Allorhodopirellula heiligendammensis: one gene and its partner. The protein of the gene in region 1 binds, or shares a complex with, the protein of each later gene. Links are inferred from orthologs where the notes say so. Each region holds a gene or a part of one and is shown on either strand. Other genes may lie near its edges. The genes, in order: Poly21_RS00945 and mnmG.

The links.
Region 2: the proteins of Poly21_RS00945 (region 1) and mnmG are in contact, whole or in part, in a solved structure (PDB 9HIP), measured with the Escherichia coli proteins. The link is inferred for Allorhodopirellula heiligendammensis from one-to-one orthologs.

What each region holds. Positions count from the first base shown.
Region 1 is NZ_SJPU01000001.1:231,908-248,350, reverse strand. The notes cover bases 6,974-9,806. They hold Poly21_RS00945 (tRNA modification GTPase), read right to left. Parts: upstream 9,167-9,806; coding sequence 7,781-9,166; downstream 6,974-7,780. Other genes in these bases: Poly21_RS00940 (sulfatase family protein), read left to right, coding at 9,474-9,806; queF (preQ(1) synthase), read right to left, coding at 7,288-7,653; Poly21_RS00955 (sulfatase family protein), read left to right, coding at 6,974-7,258. Outside these bases: Poly21_RS00980 (Glu/Leu/Phe/Val family dehydrogenase), read left to right, coding at 1-1,143; Poly21_RS00975 (C25 family cysteine peptidase), read right to left, coding at 1,166-2,911; Holliday junction resolvase RuvX, read right to left, coding at 3,029-3,565; Poly21_RS00965 (SET domain-containing protein), read left to right, coding at 3,877-4,389; Poly21_RS00960 (cysteine desulfurase family protein), read left to right, coding at 4,401-5,585; more of Poly21_RS00955, read left to right, coding at 5,786-6,973; more of Poly21_RS00940, read left to right, coding at 9,807-10,994; Poly21_RS00935 (arylsulfatase), read left to right, coding at 11,082-12,836; Poly21_RS00930 (diacylglycerol/lipid kinase family protein), read right to left, coding at 12,973-13,872; Poly21_RS00925 (phosphatase PAP2 family protein), read right to left, coding at 13,869-14,672; Poly21_RS00920 (cysteine peptidase family C39 domain-containing protein), read left to right, coding at 14,897-15,760; lpxK (tetraacyldisaccharide 4'-kinase), read right to left, coding at 15,753-16,443. UniProt on the Escherichia coli protein: Exhibits a very high intrinsic GTPase hydrolysis rate. Involved in the addition of a carboxymethylaminomethyl (cmnm) group at the wobble position (U34) of certain tRNAs, forming tRNA-cmnm(5)s(2)U34.
Region 2 is NZ_SJPU01000002.1:98,653-105,326, reverse strand. Bases 1,797-4,682 are described here. They hold mnmG (tRNA uridine-5-carboxymethylaminomethyl(34) synthesis enzyme MnmG), read left to right. Parts: upstream 1,797-2,257; coding sequence 2,258-4,108; downstream 4,109-4,682. Other genes in these bases: Poly21_RS10775 (sugar phosphate isomerase/epimerase family protein), read right to left, coding at 4,186-4,682; Poly21_RS10785 (hypothetical protein), read right to left, coding at 1,797-2,158. In the rest of the region: more of Poly21_RS10785, read right to left, coding at 1-1,796; more of Poly21_RS10775, read right to left, coding at 4,683-5,034; Poly21_RS10770 (hypothetical protein), read right to left, coding at 5,216-5,908; Poly21_RS10765 (hypothetical protein), read right to left, coding at 5,905-6,674. UniProt on the Escherichia coli protein: NAD-binding protein involved in the addition of a carboxymethylaminomethyl (cmnm) group at the wobble position (U34) of certain tRNAs, forming tRNA-cmnm(5)s(2)U34.

The DNA of each region.
Region 1 (16,443 bases):
GAGATTCAGGTCCAGGTGACAATCCGCCGAGATGACGGGCACCTGGCGAACTTCGTGGGCTTCCGAGTTCAGCACGATCATGCCCGCGGTCCCATGAAAGGCGGTCTGCGGTATCACCACGAAGTCGATTTGGACGAATCGCGTGCGCTGGCGAGTTTGATGACATGGAAAACGGCTGTTGTGGATCTGCCCTATGGTGGCGCGAAAGGCGGCATTGGCGTGGATCCAGCGAAATTATCTAAAAGCGAAATTGAGCGACTGACGCGTGCGTTCGTCGATCAAATCCACGATATCGTCGGTCCCGATACCGACATCCCCGCCCCAGATATGGGAACCGACCACCAGGTGATGAGTTGGTTTCGCAACCAATGGGAAAAATACCACGGTTTCAACCCAGCGGTGATCACTGGCAAACCAGTTGAGGAATACGGTGCCAGGGGGCGTGAGGAAGCAACAGGGCGAGGTGTCGGGACACTGACGCAGAAACTTGTTAAGCGACTCGGCATGTCGGCGGACCAATCGAAAGTTGCGATCCAGGGATTTGGCAATGTAGGATCCCACGCGGCTAAGTTCTTGCATGAAGGACAGTTCCCGATTGTGGCGGTGTCCGATATCACGGGGACGTATTACAATGCTGATGGATTGAATATTCCCAAGTTGCTCAGGCACAAGTTGGCACATCCCAAGGGCCTGCTTGAAGGATTCGAAGATGCCGAGCATTTGCCGCTGGACGCGTTGCTGAAGCTTGAACATGTGGACGTTTTAATTCCAGCGGCTCTCGGTGGAGTGATCACCGCAGAAAACGTGGAGGCGATCACCGCCAAGGTCATCATTGAGGCGGCCAACGGTCCCACACATCCCGATGCCGACAAAATTCTCAATGAACGCGGTGTGACCGTTTTGCCAGACATTTTGGCAAATGCGGGCGGGGTCACCGTGAGTTATTTCGAATGGGTTCAAAATCGCCAGCACTACCGCTGGTCGCTCGATCGCGTCCGTCAAGAACTCGATCGGACAATGAACGATGCCTTCGAGTCAGTGTGGCAGATGGCCGCGCAGCACGAGGTTTCGTTGCGAACCGCCGCGTACATGATCGGCATTTCACGCGTCAAACGGGCGACTGAGTTGGCTGGATTGGCGTGAGGGGCAACCCCGCTGATTCCAGCTAGTCCACCACGGTCCTCGCCGAACCGCTGGCCCAGCCTTCGCGTCCTTGCACGAATCCACGAATGACGACTGGGCCGCTCCAGTCTTCTGGGAGAGGAATTGTCGTTATGCCGGCGACGTTACCTTCAATAGGAATCGTCACGTAGCCGAGGGTACAGCCGTGCGGGTCGTCTGCCGCATTGTCTGGGAGCCCAACGGTCGGGGCGGATACCGCCGTTAATGGGCGATCAACACAGACGGTGAGTCTGCCCGCAATTGGACTGGTCACGTTCACACAGACTGTGTGGCTAGGGACTACTGCCGCCTCCGATGACTGGTCGCTTGTTTCGGCCGCGTTCACGGTCACTGACAACTGCTGAGGCGACTGAAGATTGAGTGTAGGATCACCGAAAAGCTGATACAAACCCGCGTGCTCGCTGCGCTCGTCGGCCAACTGATCAGCGGCCGGAGAGATCAGGGTGGCCAGACCATCGACCATCATCTGCGTCGTCGAGCCTGGTCGTTGAATCTGCAAATTACGAACGGCTGCTCGCATCGCGTCCCCCAATCGCTCAGGGGCGTCGGCAGCATCGACATCGTGGTAGGCGGATTCGAGCAACCCGAGTCCGAATCGGGCATTGCCGTAAGGCATCGTTAAGCGGCTCGCGGCGATTACGGAGACCGGACCACCGGGGGTTAGCAGCATCCGTTCGGATAGGCAGTCGCCAGGGGCGTCATACGCTCCGGCGTAGCACGCCAACAAGATCGCGATGGGAGCCCGACCGGGAGGTGCTACTAAACGGGTGACGGTTTGATTATCAAGCAGCGATTCCACCCGCCACTGTCCATCAGTCGTTCGTTGCGTCAGGGCCGACTCGGAGAGGGCTGCCGCATCCTGCTGCGATCGGGAAAGAAAATTCAGTTGGTCAACGCTGCCATGCCCAGCATACACCCAGAACCTCGATCCGTTGCGGTACCGTCCGAGCACCGCAGTGCTAAACGACTCCTCCGGCGGACAGAATGCATGACCGGGACTGGCATAGGCGATTTGTGGCTTCGCGTCAGCCGGCAGTACGCTTGTGAGAACGGATCGGGTCACCGACTCAATCGCGCCGTCGATCAACATCCCAAATCCGCCAACGCCCGCAGTGAGTTGGAAGCTACGTCGCCACACACCAAAGTCTTGCGACAATTCGTAGGCCAAGAGACGATGCACCAAATCTGCTAATTGATCGGGCGTAACGACGGGCAGGCGACCCACCGCCGCGTCCGTGATACCGTCACCGTCCAAATCACCGTAGGGCAGATCCGCAGGGTACGTCGGCGTCGAGCCAAACGCGGCGGTTACTTTCGCCGGCAGATAGAAGGCTGGAATGCGTGTGACACGGTCGGAGTCGACCGCTGTTGCTTGGTTGTGCGAGATTCCTTGGTTGAGTGCAGAGTTTTGCGCGCGAGGGGAATAGTCTGGCGCGTCACCAACGAGAACGACGTACCGCGTCGATGGATCAGCGGCCTCGCGAACTCGCGTCGATGTTTCTTCTGCGGTAAGAGAGGGACGACAGAATGCGAGTTTCAAGCCCTCGGCGCGGCGAAGCTGACACCAGGGTTCGAGCGATTCTCGAAAGCTATCCGCACACACGACGACGACGTCCGCAGCCGAGCTCACCGATGCCAGCGCGAGCATGCCTGCCACGCAGAGCCATCGCGGGAATGCCTGGTGTTTTCTCAAGTGGACGTATTTCAGCAGCACGGGCAGTGTTCTCACGGAAAGGTAATTCGAGAGGAAGACAATGACGGCCGTAGGTTGGGACCATTGTCCCGCGCGGCCTGATCGAAATCGACCTCATTGGGCTTCGACGGGGTCATGGTCGCATCGCTTTGATCAATCTACCAAGGAATCTCCGCCGGCAGCAATTTCAGTTGCGTCATGCCCAGCGATTTCGCCGCGGTAGCGACATGCTTCCAGGAATGACTCGAGCAGCACTTGAGCAGCGATCGCATCAATTCGCTGTTTGGTCTTCTTGCGGGTCGTTTTTGCTTGGCGGATCTTTTGATTCGCGGCGACGGTGGTGAATCGTTCGTCAAAGAGTCTTGTTGGCAGTTGGGTGGTTTGGCTCAGCCAGATGGCGAACTGCCGAGCTTGAACGCTTTTATCACTTTCACCACCGTCGCAGTGGATCGGTAAACCGACGACCCACGCAGCAATGCGTTCTTCGGCAGCGAGTTTTTGGAAATAGGTCTCGTCGGCCTCGTACCCACCCGCATCGGGCTGGGTGACGGGGTGCACCTCCAGTGGACTGGCTAAAATCCGGTCGGGATCGCACACCGCGATCCCAATTCGGACCGTGCCGTAGTCCACAGCAGCAATCCGGCCGTGGCTGGGAAATTCGTTATCAATCGGGGGCGCTGGCATGTTCATGAGCACGAGTGAAGTGCAGTAGGAGGGGGCTGTCAACGGTGAATCGACAGCGAGACAAACGATGTGCTTGCAAAAATTGGCAAATTGCTGCGTTGACGCTCAGCATTGCGTTGATGAAACTAGGGGACCTCCGCTGCCTGGGCAATAAGCCAACCCATCCGATTCCGACCATTGAGTTTGTCTGCACTGGTTCTCATCTCCACTGCTGCAAACGGGGGGATCTGCGGCTCAAACATGACCCGGCTAACAAACGGAGCCGTCGGCGGACAACGCACGACCTTTCTCTTAATTTTCTTTTCCTGAAACACTGCATGATCACCTTGGACAAACGACGCCGAAAAAAACTGCAAGCCGTCGTCGATAAAGACTACTCCTACCGTTCTTACTGGGATGAGGACGTCGAGGTTCGCACGACTGGCAAATGTGGACACGGGGTATTTGCGGCACGTCAGTTCCTACCCGGTGAATTGGTGATGGAAGTGACTGGCCAATTGATTAGCAAAAAGGACTACGAAGGCAGCGAATACGTGATGGATTTGGATACCAAGTGGTATCTCGAACCCAGTATGCCGGGTGCGTTCATGAATCACTCCTGCAGCCCAAACTGCGAATTAATCCAGTTGACGAAAACGTCGCTGGGGGTAGTCGCGATTTGCAATATCGAAGCGGAATCGCAATTAACCTTCGATTACGCTTGGGAAGCGTTCGATTGGAATCCTCGCTGCCGCTGTGGCGCGCGGAATTGTCGTGGGTGGGTGGTGGCTGAGGATGAGGTCAAAAAGATGAAACGGCTGGCCAAAAAACACAAAAAGAAATCGAGCTAAGCCGTTTACCAGTGTCGCTAATTTACCTGGACTTCAATCGAACGACGCCGATGGCCCCCTCGGTCATCGAGTCCATGCAGGCCTTTTGGTCAACGCATTTCATGCTGCCCTCGCAATCGCACGTGCACGCCTCGGCAGTGAGCGAAGCGATTGAAACTGCGCGAGAAAATGTTTCGATGCTGTTGGGGTGCGATCCATTCGAGGTCGTCTTTACCAGCGGTGGAACCGAGGCGAATAACCTCGGCGTGCTCGGGGCAGCGATGATCTGTCACGCGGGCAGCGATCCACGAGATCACGCCCCCGGTTTTCCTTGTAGTTCTCATGTACCACCACCGCACGCCTTGGTGTCTGAGGTTGAGGACGAATCGGTTATCGCGGCGGCCAAACACCTGCAGCTACTGGGGTGGCGGGTAGACTGGGTCCCCTGCGACAGCCAGGGAGTTGTGTCAGTAGAGGCGTTTGCATCGCGGTTCGAACCCACTACGCGTTTGGCGTGCCTGCAATTGGCTAATCCCGTGGTGGGTACGATCCAGCCGATTCGAGAGTTGGCCGATCGCAGCCACAGTCGGGGGATTCGTATTCACTGCGATGCCACGGCAGCAGTGGGACGCGTCCCAGTTGATGTGCGTGAATTGCGAGTAGATACGCTGTCCGTGAGTGCGCATAGGTTTTACGGCCCCAAGGGAAGTGGGGCGCTGTTCGTTCGCCGCGGCCTGGATATGAATCCGATTTCATTCGGGGAATCCAGGGAGATGGGATTGCGGGCCGGCAGCGAAAATGTACCGGGCATCGTCGGCCTCGGGGCCGCTGCGGCAATGACGGCGAGATGCGTCGATGAAGCTCAGGCGACGCTGCAAGAGCTCTGCGAGCGTCTGGTTGAGGGGTTGCGAGCGACGCTCGATAGTCGCATTGAAGTGCTCGCTGAGCATGTGGCTCGGCTACCCAATACTGTCGCCATCGAACTGGCCACCGAAGCAAAACGCATTCAAAGGACAGCGAGACAGATTGTTGTCGCCGCGGCACAGTCAAAGAGTCCGCCGGACGAAATCACTCGTGTGCTGCGCGCGATTGGTAAAAGCGAACAACAGATCGGATGCACATTGCGATTCTCCGTTGGGTGGACTACCAGCCGCGAGCAGATTGATCGCGCCGTCGACTTAGTGGCCGACGCCTGCGAATATGCCTCGCGCGCCTGAACTTTTACTCGCTCACGTGGGGTATGCTAAGTTGCCTGTTGGATTACCAACTCGCCGCGCCAGCGAGGCAGTCCAGCCCATTCCTCGTATCCATTTCGGGCTAGTATTTGTGTATTCGAATAGCGAAAGCAAAATACTCAACGGGCCCTTGAAAGTGAGAGGCGATTTCCCCGAAGCCACCATTCGAACCGAGAAAACTAATGTTCAGAGTGACGTCGATTGCCAGCTTCATGCTGTGTCTATTAGCAATCTGCCAAGGCACAAATGCGGCCAGTCCGCGACCTAACATTGTCTTTGTTCTATGCGATGACCTCGGCTATGGGGATGTCCAGTGCTTGAACCTCGAGCATGGAAAAATCGCGACGCCCTCGGTCGATAAACTTGCTGCCGCAGGCATGGTCTTCACCGACGCGCACGCGGGATCGTCGGTTTGTACCCCCACCCGCTACGGTCTGATGACGGGGCGGTATAGTTGGAGAACCGAGTTACAGAGCGGAGTGGTGCAGGGATTCGCTCCCGACCTCGTCGCCGAAGATCGGCCAACCGTTGCGAGCTTTTTGAAATCACAGGGCTACCACACGGGCATAGTTGGCAAATGGCACTTGAATTTTCAGTACCTCGATCCGGTGACCGGCACCGCGCTCAACAGGAAAGACGGATTGGCGCCGGTTGGGTCTCGGATTCCGGATGGCCCGATCCATCGTGGATTCGATTTCTTTCATGGGTTCCATCATGCCCGGAACATGAAATGTGTGGTGGAGAATGATCAGGTAATCGAGCACGATGATGAGATCAACATGCTGCCGCGATTAGAACGCGAGGCGGTGAACTACATTGGTGCGCGCGCTGCTGATTCCGCGCAGACACCTTTCTTTCTCTATGTTCCGTTCGGTTCTCCGCATACCCCGATCGTGCCTTCGAAAGCATGGCAGGGCAAGAGTGGGCTCGGCGACTACGCAGATTTTGTGATGCAGACCGATGCTGCGGTTGGGAAAATAGCTGATGCACTGCAGCAGGCCGGGTTGGCCGAGAACACAATGTTCGTCTTCAGTAGCGATAACGGATGCTCGCGAGCTGCGGGTATCGCGCAGCTGGCCAAGTTGGGGCACCAGGTGAGTGCGGGGTATCGAGGTTCAAAAGCAGATTTATGGGACGGCGGACATCGCATTCCATTTATCGTCCGCTGGCCGGGTCAGGTCGCCGCAGGTTCGACGTGCGATCAGACCATCTGCCTAACGGATTTGTTTGCGACACTGTCGGAGTTGACCGGTGAAACCTTGCCAGCGGGCAGTGCCGAGGACAGCGTCAGCTTTCTCCCTGCATTGTCGGGGGAACCGATCGCATCCACCCGCGATGGCGTGATCCATCACTCGATCAGCGGACATTTCGGCTATCGCCAAGGAAAGTGGAAACTGCTGCTGGCGAAGGGATCAGGTGGCTGGAGCTCACCCACCGAAAAGCAGGTCGCCGCTGACAGTCCCATCGCTCAACTTTATGATATGGAGAGCGACCCGGCGGAGACGACGAATCAATACGCTTCCCAGCCCGAGGTGGCCGCCCGGTTGATCGCGCTGCTGAAAGCTGACATCGCCCGTGGTCGCAGTACCACCGGACCAGAATCTCGGAACGATACCGACAATATCAAACTTTGGAAGAGCGGCACTCAGCGGTAACGCGAGCCTGGCGTGTTGATCAGGTCTGTCTAGGTTTCCGGATATTCGACGATGATATTACTGTTGAGCCCGCCACGCGGTGTCCAGCGACTTTCCACCCGCAAGCGGCGTGGTTGGACGACGGCGACGAAATCATCGAGGATACGATTGGTGACCGCTTCGTAGAAAATTCCCTCGTTGCGAAAACGCTGCAAATACATTTTCAGGCTCTTCAGCTCGACGCAGACCTGATCAGGTACGTAGGTGAACACGATCACGCCGTAGTCCGGTTGTCCTGTTTTCGGGCACACTGACGTGAACTCAGGACAGTGGTGCTCGATGGAAAAGTTTCGCTGGGGAGCCGGATTGTCGAATACTTCCAACAGATCACGGAAATCAGAGGGCTGGGAATTCACTGGAGTGAGGGTCAATTGTGAGTGGATCGAAAGTGGGAACCCAGCTGAGCCGGGCGGTGGCAGATCGTGCTACGAGGTGTTGTTGTACTCGGATGGATCGCACCGAAAAGGGGACGCGAATCGCCGCTCATTTGCCGATGCAGAATCGGCTGAACACACGATCGAGCAGATCGTCGGTGTAGACCTCGCCGGTGACGTCCCCGATGGCCGATGCGGCGGCGCGAATCTCGGCAGCGACGAGTTCGTGACCCGCCTGCAATTGTGTCATGTCGATTGCACTGCCAATTGCGAGGCCGGCCGCGGTGAGTGAATCACGACAGCGGGCAGCGGTGCCGATCACGCCACCGGTTTCGGTCGGATCGCGACGCTCGGCGGCTTCTGCAATCTGAGCTCTGAGTGAATCCATTCCGTCGCCCGTCAGCGTACTGATCATTGAGAGGGAGACCCCCAAAGCACGGACCTCGTCGAACCAGGATGGCGACGCCGACATCAGATCCGTCTTCGTGAGGATGACCCAGTGTTCGATCGATGCTTTGTAACCTTCGCGGGTATGAACGGCATGCCGCAGCTGCTCGATTGCAGGGGCTTGATCATGATCGCTCGCATCGACGCACCACAAACAAACATCCGCCCGTGATGCCGCCTCGATTGCCTGCAGTTGTGCCTTGGCTAGGACGGCAGAGTCAAGTTCATGTTCAGCCCGCCATTCGATCCCTGCCGTGTCGGTCATGCGGACCGGGTGGCCATTGACTGCGAAACTTACGGAGATGCTGTCGCGAGTGGTGCCGGCCTCCTCGGTGACAATCGCATGCTCACCGCCGGAGAGTGCATTGAGTAGGCAGCTTTTACCGGCGTTGGGGAGCCCACGCAACACAATCTCCAGTTCAGACCGGGAGGCGGATCGATCACGCAGCTGAGTGGCGATCGCCGCGAGCCGCTCGCGAACCTCACCGAGCCGCTCGAGCAAATGGGCGTCTTCTACGAATTCGATATCCTCGTCGACGAAATCGAGTCCGGCCTCAACGTCGGCAAGCAGGTCGAGCAGCTCGCTGCGGGCCGCTTGGAGGGGCCGCGACAGATTTCCAGCCAACTGCGAGAGTGCCTGATTGAGGGTGTTCGGATCTTCGGCATCGATCACCCCGAGCACTGCCTCGGCCTGCGGCAAATCCATTCGTCCTGCGAGGAACGCACGCATCGTGAACTCACCGGCGCGGGCCGCCCGCGCCCCTGCCCCGATCAATCGATCGACGACGGCATCGAGCAGCGGTAGCGATCCAATTAGGTGCAGCTCGGCAGCGGGCTGGCCGGTGTAGCTGCGTGGGGTCGGCCACAACAGCACGTCGAGATCGAGTCGTCCCAGGCAGTCGCCCAGGTCCAGCGACGCAGAGAAGCGCCGCGAACGTGGGTCGCCATGGTCCTGACGCAATAACTCCACGCGTTGCAAAATCGGCACGACAGAGTCACCCGAGAGACGCACGATACCGCGTGGCGCAGGAGCGAGCGGAGAGGCGATCGCGACAATCGTGTCATCAACAGTGAACTGGCGAATGGGAAAAATCCTGATGGTGATCGGTGGCCGAGTGCTGGAACCGGTCAGTTATACACAATGAGCGTCGCATGTCTTCATCCCACAGGCCCGACAATAACCTCGCCCGGCCACTTACGCGTCTCAGCTCACTCAATCAACAACCCGCTCCAGTCCGAGCGGCTTTGGCCCAAAACGTTCCCGATTCTCGTGTATAAATAGCTAGGTCTGACTCCCCACGCCGCATGGCTAGCCCTAGCACACTGCATTCACGATTCCCGAAATAAGATTCAACATGCTCAGGTACTTTGCGATGACGCTGGCCCTCGCCGCCAGCAACGCATTCATCTCACAAACGCTGTATTCAACGTCACTGAAAGCAGAGTCCGGCGATCCTCCCAACATCGTCTTGATATTCACCGATGACATGGGCTACGGCGACCTGAGTTCGTTTTCTGAAACACCGATCAAGACACCCAATATTGACAAGCTCGCCGCAGCGGGGACACGGTTCACGGATTTCTATGTTTCCCAAGCCGTTTGCACAGCGTCACGCGCCTCGCTTTTAACAGGATGCTATGCAAACCGTGTTGGTTTGGCGGGAGCGCTCAATCACACCAGTACGAATGGAATTAATGCAGATGAAGAGTTGTTGCCAGAGCTGCTGCGGTCGCAAGGGTATGCCACAGCCATTCTAGGGAAATGGCACCTCGGAATGCCACCGGCCTTCAGTCCTACGCGGAATGGATTCGATGAGTGGTTCGGTATTCCCTATTCAAATGACAATACCAAGTACCATCCTGTCCTGTCTGACAGTATGCCGCCGCTGCCGCTCTACGATGGGGAACAAGTCGTCGAAACCGATCCCGATCAAGCACTGTTCACCAAACGATTCACTCAGCGGGCAGTCGCGTTCATCGACCAGCATCGCGATCGTCCGTTTTTTCTGTATGTGCCACATCCGATGCCGCATGTGCCGATATTTGCTTCGGACGAATTTCGCGGGAAGTCGGCAACGGGACTGTATGGTGATGTGATTGAAGAGATCGATGCGTCTGTAGGTCAGATTGTTGACGCGATTGATCGAAATGAACTCACTGACAAGACCCTCGTTATCTTCGCCAACGATAACGGGCCATTCCTAAGCTACGGGACACATGCAGGTAGTTCAGGAGTCTTGCGAGAGGGCAAGCTGACAGCGTTCGAGGGTGGCGTCCGCGTACCAGCGATCATGCGCTGGCCGGGGAAGATTGCTGCCGGGCGGACTTGTGACACGCCAATGATGTCGATCGATCTACTGCCGACGCTGTGCAGTTTGGCTGGTGCCGAGCTGCCTCGGAAGCAGATCGACGGAGTGAATATCGAGGCGACCCTGCGAGGAGAGTCAAATAACATGCCGCATGAGTCGTTGGTTTTCTATAGCGGAAGCGAACTCCATGCGATTCGCTCAGGGCGTTGGAAGTTGCATTTTCCGCACCCGTACCTAACCCCTCGTGACGACCTTCGAGCGGACGGAAAACCAGCGGGGCATGGAAAGCTCAAGCCGATGTCGATCACTGCGAGTGGCGTCGAAGGCATTGCTAGTAGGCACGGGTACCGTGTCGAGCAGTTACCACTCTCGCTGTATGACCTGTCTAATGACATCGGCGAAACCAAAAATGTGGCCACTGATTATCCGGAAGTGGTGTTGGCGCTCACAGAGCTGGCCGAGCCATACCGCGAGGAGTTGGGCGATTCATTGACCCAGCATGTCGGCAAGGCAATCCGAGCGGCGGGGCAGCGTACCTCCCAGACTGACGAGCACTCCCCACGCTAACTTCGCATCTCTCTGCTTGGCGTTTTGTCACATGCAGTCTACTCATCATCCTTTTTTGCCCTTCCCCACTTGCTCGTGAAATTCATCATGCGTCCGCGCTCATTGTGTCTGACTACTGCGGCCTGGCTGTTCTTAGGCGTCCTGGCAATCTCCGTTTCTTCTCTGGCGGTTGCGGAGGATCGTCCGAACATCATCTATATTCTCGCCGATGACATGGGGTACTCCGATATCGGTTGTTACGGGAGCGAGATCAGTACACCAAACCTCGACACATTGGCGGCCCACGGAATTCGATTCACTCAGTTCTACAACACTGCCCGCTGCTGCCCGACACGCGCAAGTTTGATCAGCGGTCTGTATCCGCACCAAGCAGGCGTCGGGCACATGATGGAAGATCGAGGCTACCCGGGCTATCGAGGTGAGCTCAATCGCCATTGTGTAACCATTCCCGAAGCACTCAAGGAGGCGGGATATCGATCCTACATGTCAGGCAAATGGCATGTGACGGCCAAGATCAACCCGCAAGCAGAGGCGGATAAGGCGAATTGGCCCATGCAGCGTGGTTTCGACCGATTCTATGGAACCATCCATGGGGCCGGAAGCTTCTTCGACCCAAATACACTAACGCGTGATAATGATTACATTTCGCCGTTCAATGATTCCCAATACGGCAAAGAAGATTGGCCGGGCGAAACATTTTATTACACCGATGCGATCGCCGATCACGCATCACGCTTTATCCGACAGCACGACGCTCAAACGGGAGATCAGCCATTCTTTCTGTATGTTGCTTTCACCGCGGCCCATTGGCCAATGCATGCATTGCCTCAGGATATTGCTAAATACCAGGGTGCCTATGATGCTGGCTACGACGCTGTCCGGCGCGCTCGCTACCAGCGGATGTTGGACCTCGGCGTGATAGATGCGAGCAGCACGGTCAACTGGGAAATTGAGGATGCTTGGAAGGAAACTGACCATTGGGACTGGGACAAGCGAAACATGGAAGTCTACGCAGCGATGATCGACTCCATGGATCAAGGCATCGGCCGAATCGTGCAGTCTCTCCAGGACACCGGGCAATTCGACAATACCCTGATCTGTTTTTTGCAGGACAACGGCGGATGTGCCGAAGGGTATGGACGTGGTGGCGTGGGTGTGGAGCGGGCCGAGCAACCAACCCTGGCGGCGCTACCAGCAGCCTATCTTCAACCTGATATGACACCGAAACAGTCGCGTGACGGCTTCGTCATGCGAACGGGAAAGGGCGCAATGGCGGGACCGGCTGACACGGCGATCGGGTATGGACGGGGCTGGGCGACCGTGTCCAACACGCCATTTCGCGAGTACAAGCACTGGACCCATGAGGGCGGCATCTCGACGCCCTTGATCGCTCACTGGCCCGCCAAAATCAAGCGACAGGGTGAACTGGAGACGACACCGGGGCATCTCATCGACTTGATGGCGACCGCTGTCGATGTTTCTGGTGCGACCTACCCGGCGACGTTTCACAATGGAAAGAAGATCAAGCCAATGGAAGGCAAAAGCTTGACACCCTTGTTTGCAAGTGATGCCGACACTCGCAAAAAGTTCGATCGCGAGGCGATCTACTGGGAGCACGAAGGCAACCGTGCCATTCGTGCTGGTGACTACAAACTAGTCGCGAAGGGCGTGAAAGGAGAATGGGAACTCTACAACATTGCCAATGATCGAAGTGAGCAGAACAACTTGAGTGCTGAAATGCCCGAGCAGGTTGAAAAACTTGCTGCGATGTGGCAGGCCTATGCCGAGCGTGCCAATGTCTTGCCACTGAACCCACAAAAAAAGCGGAACAAGCAGCACTAACTGGGAATCAACTGCCTCGGGCACCGATAGGCTTGTACTCTCCCGGGCTGGATCCGGGACAGGTTACTTGCTTGAAAGTCGACGGCATCCTCCACACCCTTCATTCTGGGAACCGGATTCACTGGTTTCTCTGACGTTAACCTTGGAACTCGGGACCTACGAAGGTATCGATCGCGCCGGGGATGACTTCGAACTCGATGGGCTGCTCGTCGATCAATTCACCGTCGAGGGTGAACCGCATCGGCGGGTTTGATTGCAGGCGGATCCGTTTGGCCTTGCGAAACAGAACCTGCTCGCTTTCGAGAAATTGTCCTGTGAGGTTTTTCGCAACAATGTCTACCATATCCAGGACCGTACCATCACGAATGATGATGACGTCGAACATGCCATCAGACGGCGAAGCATGAGGGGCGACCTCGATCCGTCCGGCATTGGTCTTTCCGTTGGCGATCAATACCGCCCAGGTATCCAAATTTTCAATTCGCTGGTCATCAAGGTCCGCGGTGATGCGATAGCTCTGCATATCGGCCAAGACGCCGATGGCCCCGCGTAGGTAACATAACGCTCCCCAGCGTGCTTTAATCTCGTCGGTGAGCTCCTCGGAAACGCGGACACAGTTGCCGCCCGCGGCGACGTTGGAGTAGTACCGGTCCAGCCCTTCTCCGCGGATCCGCACGACGTCGATCGCGGTTGTGGCACCGTGATGAATAACCGCCACGGCGTCTTTGATCTCGTCTGGGATATGTAATGTGCCGGCAAAATCATTGGCTGTGCCGAGCGGTACGATCGCCATTTTCGGGCGTTTGCTGTGTTCGATCTGCATCATGCCATTGACGACTGCATGCACCGTTCCATCGCCGCCCGCGGCAATCACCGTCTGACCGCCCGTCGTTAAGAACTCGTGAATTTCATGGGCAATCTCAACATCGCGAGTGAGTTCTACCCAGGTGGTATCGTGGGCACTGAGTGAGTCACGCAAGGAATCAAGCTGAGCGGATTTACCGGCACTCTGATTGTAAAAAACGAGCTGTTTCATGTTCGCGGCTGCTGCTTGGCTTGAGAATGAGGAATCGACCGGGCCACTAACCAACACAGCAATGCCCAGACCAATCCAGCGGCCCAGCCTGCCACGACATCGGTGGGGTAGTGCACTCCCATGTACACACGGCTGATGCCCACCAGCATGGTCAAGACCACCGCCGCGGCGATGACATAGAAACGAATCCAGAAACTTCGCAATAAGGGGGCGACCAATACAGCGAGCGTCAGATAGACGATGGCCGACATCATCGAATGACCACTGGGGAAACTATTGGTGTAGACCTGCGAGAGGTGAGGCACAATGTCGGGACGCGGGCGATCAAAAAAATGCTTCATCCACAAACTCGCCAACATGCCACCGAGTGTCGAAACCAGCAGGACGATCAGCATCCGGTAGGCACCGTGGATCGCTAAGAAGCCCGCCGCGCCCACGATGGCCAGTAACAGCACCGCGATTCCCCCCAAAGCTGTCAGATCACGCCCCACCTCAGCCATCCACCCCGGTCCAATCGGCCGAGCCAGATCGTCGGCATGACGCATGCTCCGCACCGCCCACAGATCGAGCGATTGCGTGTCGCCCTCGAGCACTTCTTCGGTGAGAGCGGTGAAACCCCAACTGCCAAGTAGGACGACTAATAACCCGAGCAGTACAATCGGTTCGCGCCCCCACAGGAACCGTACGAAACGATGCAGCCAGTTTGGAGGGGACGTTGGTGCGTTCATGATGCTGAGCTTAGCAAGTTCCGTGCCTAGCCGCACAAGGGCCTGCCGCTGCCCGTCTTGACCTCCAGTCATGACTGACTCTCTCGGGCTGCCATGCTGGACGGGGTGCCGAACGCAAGTGTCACCGCCGTCGAACGAAGCAACATCCCATTGGCAAGTTATCCTGTGGGGCGGATGGAGTGACTGGTGGCGTGGGGGGGCTGATTGTTGTTCAATAGCATCGAAGGACAAACGTTGGAGGCTTTTAAAAGTGGCGATCGATGTCGCAACGCCAAACTTCTCGCAGCACACTTTCCATGAATCAAACTGTGGCCACTGATTTGTTAATCGCAATCAGCGTGATGCTGACTTTGTCGCTTATCTGCGTTGTCTTCGCGGGCGGTTATGCGTACAGCCGCAAAGGTCAGGGGACCATGGCTTGCCTAGCGCTGGCAACGATGTCCATGGTGTTATTCCTGCTGTATGCATCGGGGCAGTTGTTCTGGGCAAGGTTCGTGCCATCATCAGCAGCAATCATCTATACGAATTTATCTGCGATCTTCGCCGCGTTGGCAGCGGGCTGGGCGTGGCGATTGCCGAACACGCCGTTATGGCGTCGTTCAATTCTGAGTCTTTTACTCGCCAGCGGATCAGTGGCTATCATCTTTTGGCCAATTCTGTCGATTGCCGTTCGACCGCCGCCCACCGGTGGAGATCAGTGGGAAAACGATGTTGCGATGCAGACGTCGTGGGCGACATGCAGTCCAGCTGCAGCGGCGACGTTACTTCGAGCGGAGGGCATCGAAATGAGTGAGTCGCAGATGATTCCATTGTGCTTGACAGATTCCAGTGGGACGCCGACTCTCGGGCTGTATCGGGGCGTCAAGTTGGTCGCCAATCGCCATGATCGAGAGGTCGAGTTGCTCGAGGGCACGACGGCTGATCTGTTGGACGCTGACGATTGGCCTGTCCTGTTAACGGTCAAGCTACCATTTGGTGTGGAAGACCGTCGCTACGTCGAACAGTGGGGCTGGATTCCTGGCATGGGGCACTCGGTGGTGGCCTTGGGCCGAGGCCCCCATGGCGGGGTCGTGGTGGGAGATCCCGCAGTGGGACAGGAAGAATGGACAGCAGCGGACTTAAACGTCCTGTGGGGTGGTGCCGGACTACGGATCAGGTAACGCCGCACGACTCCACGAGTGTCTGTAACTGCTCTTCACCGGTTCGGATCTGCAGGTCGATTTGCAGGTATCCCAGCGGCACGCCGGCGATCTGGTCGGCCGCAATCTTGACCGCGTCCTTGTGAGTGCAAAGTATCCGATCAATCCTACCGGTGGACTGGAGTGATTCGATCCACATTCGCAATGCCTGCCGCGTTTCACGGTCATAAGGATCATGATCGGCCAGGCGGTAATGCCCGGCAATCTGACCGCCGCAATTGCTCACTGTCTTTTCAAATGCATCCGGGTTGCCGATCGCGGAGATGAGGGCAATCGATCGATCTTGAAGCGACTCGATCGGTTCACTCACGCCACGATCCAGCTGCACCTTGGACGGGGCATGCGAGGTTTCAATCAGCGGCCGATCGCCCAGGTAGGTACGGAGTTCTGTACGTAGCGAGGCGAGCGCTTGCGTGTCGACTTGATCCGTTCGCGTCAGGATGGCCGCATCGGCGCGACCGAGGCTGCTGACGGGTTCGCGAAGGTACCCGCGCGGCAGCATGTAGCCGAATCCGAATGGACATGTCGCATCGACGACCACGAGGTCGAGATCACGATGCAGGCGGCGATGCTGGAAGCCGTCGTCCATGACCAGCACTTCGGCCTCGAGTTCCTCCACAGCGATGCGCGCGGCCTCGACCCGA
Region 2 (6,674 bases), on another replicon or contig:
ACCGACCAGGGATCGAGCGAAAGGCTCGAATTCGGGCCCGAGGAGCCAACCCTTGTGTATCGATTGGTTCCTCAAGCACGTAGCTGCCGACATTGTCGGCTCGATCGAGGGCATCAATTCGCAAGTAGATTTGACGAGGTAGTTGTGGGTCGGCTGGCCAAACGTAGTCGCCTGTATTGCGAAGACCAGCGGCGATGGTAGTCCAGGGTCCACTCACCGAGTCGCTAAAAGACAACGTAATCGGTCGTGACACAAGGTATTCGTCTTCGCAGTGGAAAGCGATCACGAGCGATCCGGCACGATCTCCCGTTCCGTACTTTGCGCCCGATATGCCGACCTCAGGAAGCGTTTCATCGACGACGACGACGATATCTGGTGCATCTCCTGGTAACGGTCTCGGACTGGATAATCCGTTGGTGGCAACGACCACAATTTGAAATCCGAAAATGCCTTCACCACTGGTTTCGATATCAAATGGGCTTTGCTTGTCGGGATCATCGCCCCATTTTTTCCAGACTTGCCCTCCGTCGGTTGTGCCATAGAGTTCAATCTCATCAACTCCGCGACCGCCGATGGCTTCAATCTCATAATCCAGACTGAACTGGTGGCTGAGGCTATAACGGACGACGGCCCGCTGGGACAGACGCTCGAGGTCGAGCGCGTTGTTGTCCGCAACCGGCTCGCGTCGTGCCCGTCGCGGCAAGTCGGGGGCGTCTTCCGCAGGACGCAATGATCCTCTCTCGACGGGCCGTAGGCTCGGCTCGGAACTGAACTGGCGACTTGGATTGCGGTTGGTGTCGATGGGCGTCCACGGAGACGACGCCACGTCGTCTGATGCTGCCAAGTCCGCAACTTCTGTTCTAGCGGGTTGATTGAGCTGAGTCGGAGCGGGACGCTCTCCGGTGGGCGCGGGAATGGACTCCGTGAAAAATGGCGTCTGGGGTTGCACCTCTGACGAATTAGGTTGGCTTGCTTGCCCGCCCGAAGGTTCCGATGAACCGCCACGGGGCTGGGTAGGCGACTGCGGTTGGGCAAACTGCGGAGCCGCACCGCTCGAATTGGCTGGTGGGGCAAACGGGCGCATTGCCTGCATCGGCGTTTCTGGTTTGCCCGTTGGAGCTGCCAACATTTCGGGCGCTGTTGCCGTTGCCTCAGCACTCGAAGTGAGATTGTCGATGGTCGGAGATGATCGTCCAAAGTCGTTGCTGATTTGGTCAGCGGTCGACGGTGGCGGTAGGGCGGGAGAATTTCCTGCTAGGGAAGACACCTGCGGGCCCCCTGGCTGCGCAAAATTAGGGAAGGTGGTTGGCCCTACCCCCAGGCCCCCTGTCCCCGGGCCTTGTGGACCTCCCCCCAGTCCGAATGCATTGCCCAAACCGAGAGGACTGGAGGCGAAACGCGCCGATGCCGTGGTCGCCACACGCGGTTTTTGAATTCGATCTTTTGCAACGATCGTTTCGTTGCCCGCACCATCGATTACCCGCAGACGCAGAGATAGCTCGCGCCATGGCTCGGAAGGTTCGAATGCAAATTTACCTCCCCCTTGGGTCCGCTCCACTGGAATGGAACGCCACTTCTGAGCGGTATCGGTGAAATAGTACGCAGTCATCTTTGACGTCTCGGTAGCATCATCCACCGAGAAACTAGCGGTCATCTTGCCATCGGCATCCGCGTCTGCAGTCAACTCCACGACTGGGTTGGTCGTATCGACAATAACCTTCAATTCCGGTTCGATCGGCCCTGCTGGATGCGGTCGACCGCTCGCGTCGATCGTACGAATCGCGAACCAAAACGTACCATCTGGGGTCTTGGAAACCTGAAACTGACCTGCCGCCGGAGACTGCCGATCAAGCAGCCGCCAGTTTTTGGTTGCCGCCTCGCCCTCCAGTGCACGCTCAGCTGGCCCCACGTTGTCAGCGGCCGACGCCATGTACAGGTGAACTTCTCGCGGCGGGGCCCCATCGGCACCAATGTTGAAGGGGATCAGGAAGGAGCCCGATTTGAGCACCACATCGGTGACGGTTTGCCCTTCAGCCCGCTGTGGGGTGACTGAGCATACCGCCAGCATCAGGGGAATGAGCTTGCCAGTAAGCTTACCAATGCCCGCTCGCCACATTTGATTTGCAGTTCCTGAACTTCGGTGCTGTTCAAATCGCATGGTTTGGTCAAAATCAGAGAATTACGGTCATTCGATGCGTTGCTCGAAAATACACCTTGTCTTGCTCTATCGGCATTCTCTCTCTGCGGACTTCAACTTTTGAATCGCGACCATTTTCAGAATCGTTATGACTACGATGTCGTTGTCATTGGTGCCGGCCATGCAGGTACCGAAGCTGCGGCAGCTGCCGCGAGACTGGGCGCACGTACAGCGTTATTGACCACAAATATCGACACGGTGGGGCAAATGTCCTGCAATCCGGCGATCGGCGGCGTCGCCAAAGGACAAATCGTCCGTGAAGTCGATGCGCTCGGCGGGCTGATGGGAGTGGCCATCGATGCCACAGCGATCCAGTTTCGCATGCTCAATCGCCGCAAGGGCCCGGCGATGCACAGTCCACGCGCGCAGGCAGACAAGAAGGCCTATCAAAACCACATCAAGTGGCAAATTGAATCCCAACCCAATCTCGATTTGCGTCAAGAAACGGTCGAAGATCTACTTACCGAGCCGGTCTCTGCCGGACGCAGCGATGGCATCGCGACTGATCGGGTCGTCGGAGTGAAGGTGCGCGGGGACGCGATCTATCGTGCCCAAACCGTGATTTTGACCACGGGTACGTTCTTACAAGCGATCATGCACACGGGCGAAGCCCAAAGTGCGGGCGGACGGGCAGGCGAGGGCACAACGGCTGGTATCAGCGGCTCACTGCAGCGACTGAATTTCGAGTTGGACCGTTTTAAAACCGGTACTCCTCCCCGTCTGAATGCCCGTACGATCGACTTTGCCCAAGTGGAAGTCCAACCAGGGGACGATGATCCTCAGCCGTTCAGTTATCTCACCGATGCGGTCACTGCCGAGCAGATGCCCTGCCATATCGCGCACACTAACGAGGCTGTGCATGACCTGATTCGCCAAAATCTCTCGCGAGCGCCGATGTACAGCGGTCAGATTGATTCTCGGGGACCTCGCTATTGCCCGTCGATCGAAGACAAGGTCGTCCGTTTCGCCGACAAGTCCAGCCATCAACTGTTTCTGGAACCGGAAGGTCGCCAAACCCAGGAAATTTATGTTAACGGGATTTCCACCAGCCTACCCCGGGATGTCCAAGACGCCATGTTCCGCTTAATTCCTGGTCTCGAAAGGGCTTCGATCATGCGGTACGGCTACGCGGTGGAGTACGATTACTGTCCGCCAACGCAGCTGTGGCCGCATTTGGAGTCGAAACGGGTCGCAGGCCTGTTTCTCGCCGGGCAAATCAACGGTACGACGGGTTACGAGGAGGCTGCCGGCCAAGGCTTGATCGCGGGACTCAATGCTGCTCGGAGTGTGGCCGGACAATCCACTTGGGTACCCTCGCGGCAGGACGCCTATCTCGGCGTGCTCGTGGATGATCTGGTGACAATGGGAACGGACGAACCCTACCGGATGTTCACCAGCCGCGCTGAATATCGGCTGCTGCTACGTCAAGACAACGCCGACCGTCGTTTGACGGCTCAAGCCGACCAACTTGGGTTGATCGACGCGCAGCGACGCGAGCGTCTTGCTGACAAGCTCGAACAAATCCGCCTCGGTCGCGATATTCTCAACAGGGCTCGCATTGATAAGACGCCTGCAGACGTGTATCTGCGTCGTCCCGAAGTGACTTGGGCGATGATGTGCCAGTCGATTCCAGAGTTGAATCAAATCGCTCCTGAGGCCGCTGAACAGTGCTGCATCGATATCAAGTATGCAGGTTATCTGGAACGGCAGCAGATGGATGTCGATAAGCAGCAGCGAATGAGTGAGAAGCGGATTCCAGTCACGTTTGACTACGGACGGATTGGATCGTTGCGAACCGAAGCACGGGAAAAACTCACCAAAGTGCGCCCACTGAACCTAGGTCAGGCCAAGCGGATTAGCGGGATTACGCCAGCGGATATCGCGTTGGTCCTGGCGCATTTGGAGCACTAGAGCTGCCCGTCTCGGCGTGCCGAGACGGATTCTATTGGGAGCCGAGTGCCGACAGGCACCGGTCAGCGTCAGGCAACCTAACCCTGGCGTTTGGCGACTTCCGATTTCATGAACGCCAATCCTTCTGTCGCAAGGGTCATTTCATCGGTGAACATCCGCCGCCAGATCTTGGTCGCTGCGGCGATTTCAGGCAGCGCCAATCCGAAGGCTTCGATTACCAACCAGCCGTCGTATCCGCAGTCGGTGATCGCGTCAAAATTCTCTTTCCAGTTGATCCCGCCGGTTCCCGGAGTGCTGCGGTCGTTCTCGCTGATGTGGATGTGGAATAGCTTATCGCCCCCTGCGTTGACGGCATCGGTGACGCTCTTTTCCTCGATGTTGCTGTGGAAGGTGTCGTACATGATGCCGCATGCAGGATGGTCAACTTCGCGAGCGAACCGCGTCGAGTCAGCATGTGTGTTGAGGAAGTAACACTCAAAGCGGTTGAGCGCTTCAACGCCCAGTTTCACGCCCACCGAGCCCGCATGCTCGGCCGTCGCCCGCATGCTTTCGACTCCCCATTTCCACTCATCCTCGGTCGGACCATTTCCACTGAAGATTCCAATTGCGGAATGGTAGGGGCCGACAATCGTTTCAACGCCAGCGGCAGCGGCGCAGTCGAGCGTCCGTTTGTTGAGCTCAACACCTCGCTTTCGAATTGCTGGGTCAGGGGAAATTGGATTGTCCTCTTCGTTTCGGATCGTCACTGCGGTGCGTTGGAGGCCCAACGAGTCGAGTTGTTTGCCAAGCGCTGCGTAGTCGAGATCGAGATTGAACATCGGTAGCTCCACCCCGTCGAAGCCAGCCGCCTTGAGTTGTTCACATACAGGCAGCATTTCCTCGGTGACTTCGCCCGACCATAACAACAGATTCATGCCATACTTCATCGAATTCTTTTCAACCTTGACTCAGGAGGGGGAAACAGGACGTACGTAACTTCGCGATGTAGCTTACCCTAGCTCGAACTATCGGGCCACTGTCGTAACTGGGGCGTCGCTCCATCACTGGGTAGCCGCTCCGTCGGCGAATGATCGATATTGGACAGAGCCGTCGGCCGTGCCTGTGATCTTACAAGGGCGGATAGGCTGACGGTTTCTCTGAACCGCTGAGCAATTGGTCGTGATTCTGCCGCACTTCCGCCCGCGCCTCCGGTAGCCATCGCTGGACCGCCTCGGGCAGTTGATCCAAGCCTACTCTCGCCATCACTTGATTGAGACGCATCAATAACTTCGTATCGTCGGTGTAGTCGTACAAGAATTGCGTCGTGGCGAATCGCCTCAATGTATCGGCGATCCGGTCGCTCGGCTTGCCTGTGATCCGGTTGACACAAGCCTCAATTTCATCCAACGGTGCCTGTTGGAATAGATGGTAGTAGCGATCGACCCAACATCGTTGCGCAATCGCGTAGTTCGCATCCAGCAGCATTTCGATCAGAATGTGACCCACGAACGAAGGTCGAAATCCCGCGTCTCCAGGCAGACGATCTCGCAACTGAACCGCGAATTCCAAGTTCAACCGCGCGAACGTTGCGCCACCGTGGAACCAGCGGTCATCGGCGACGTGGGTGACGATACCTGCCGCGACATTCCGCATCACCGGATCGGGTGAATCTAAGAACGGCTCTGCGGTTCGTCGGCGAACGCGTATGCGGCGATCAATGACAGACAGAAAATCAGGCATACCGGTGCAGATCGCGAGCACGGGCACATCCTGCGGAGGTGACCGGTTCATCGTCGGTAGCGCGTGACAGAGAAAATTCATGGCGCCAGTTGAGCAAGCCAATCGGCCATCGACCACCGGAGAGAGTCTTGATTCTCACCGATGGCCTTGTTCAGTCGGCTGACCAATCGCGAGTTTTCTTTGCGAATCCAAACTTTGCCGATCGTGTGTTCGGCCAAGTCACCGATTTCTTCGGCCGCGTCGCCGCCCAATTTACTGATCCGTTCCACTTCGAACTTGCTCACCACGAGGGACGCCTGCTCGACTGCCACATCCAGCTGCATTGCCGGAGGAACTTCGCCGAAGTCCGCCGACATCCCCATCGTCAGCGTCGTCCTCATCGCGAGGTCCATTTTTCCGGAGATCTCCACGCTATACCACTTCGCCCCCAAATTCCAGCGTTCCACGCGAATCGAAAACCGGGCTGGCGTGGACACCGTCGCATCAGCCCGCCAGCTCTGAAGTCCGTCTTGGGAAGAGACTGGCGTCACGCTATGGATTTTGACAAGGTCGGTGGCTTTATACGGTTGCAGAAGCGTCGCAACGTCTCCGGCGGGGAGCTCCTCTCTTAGAATTTCCGCTTGGGAGTTTCCTGGCCCCGAGATCGCGGGTGCGGTTAGGTTTCGTTCAGGCAGCTCGATTTCGTACCGCACCCACCGGCCATGCCGCAGTTCTTGCCAACGTCGTTTGGTCTTCAGTTCCCAACCATCGCGACGGACCTTGACCCCCGCCCACACTTTCTTCGTATCACCCCAATCATCGTCGCCGGTGATTTGGCGGGGTACGTGCTGCATCAGCTGATCAGCCA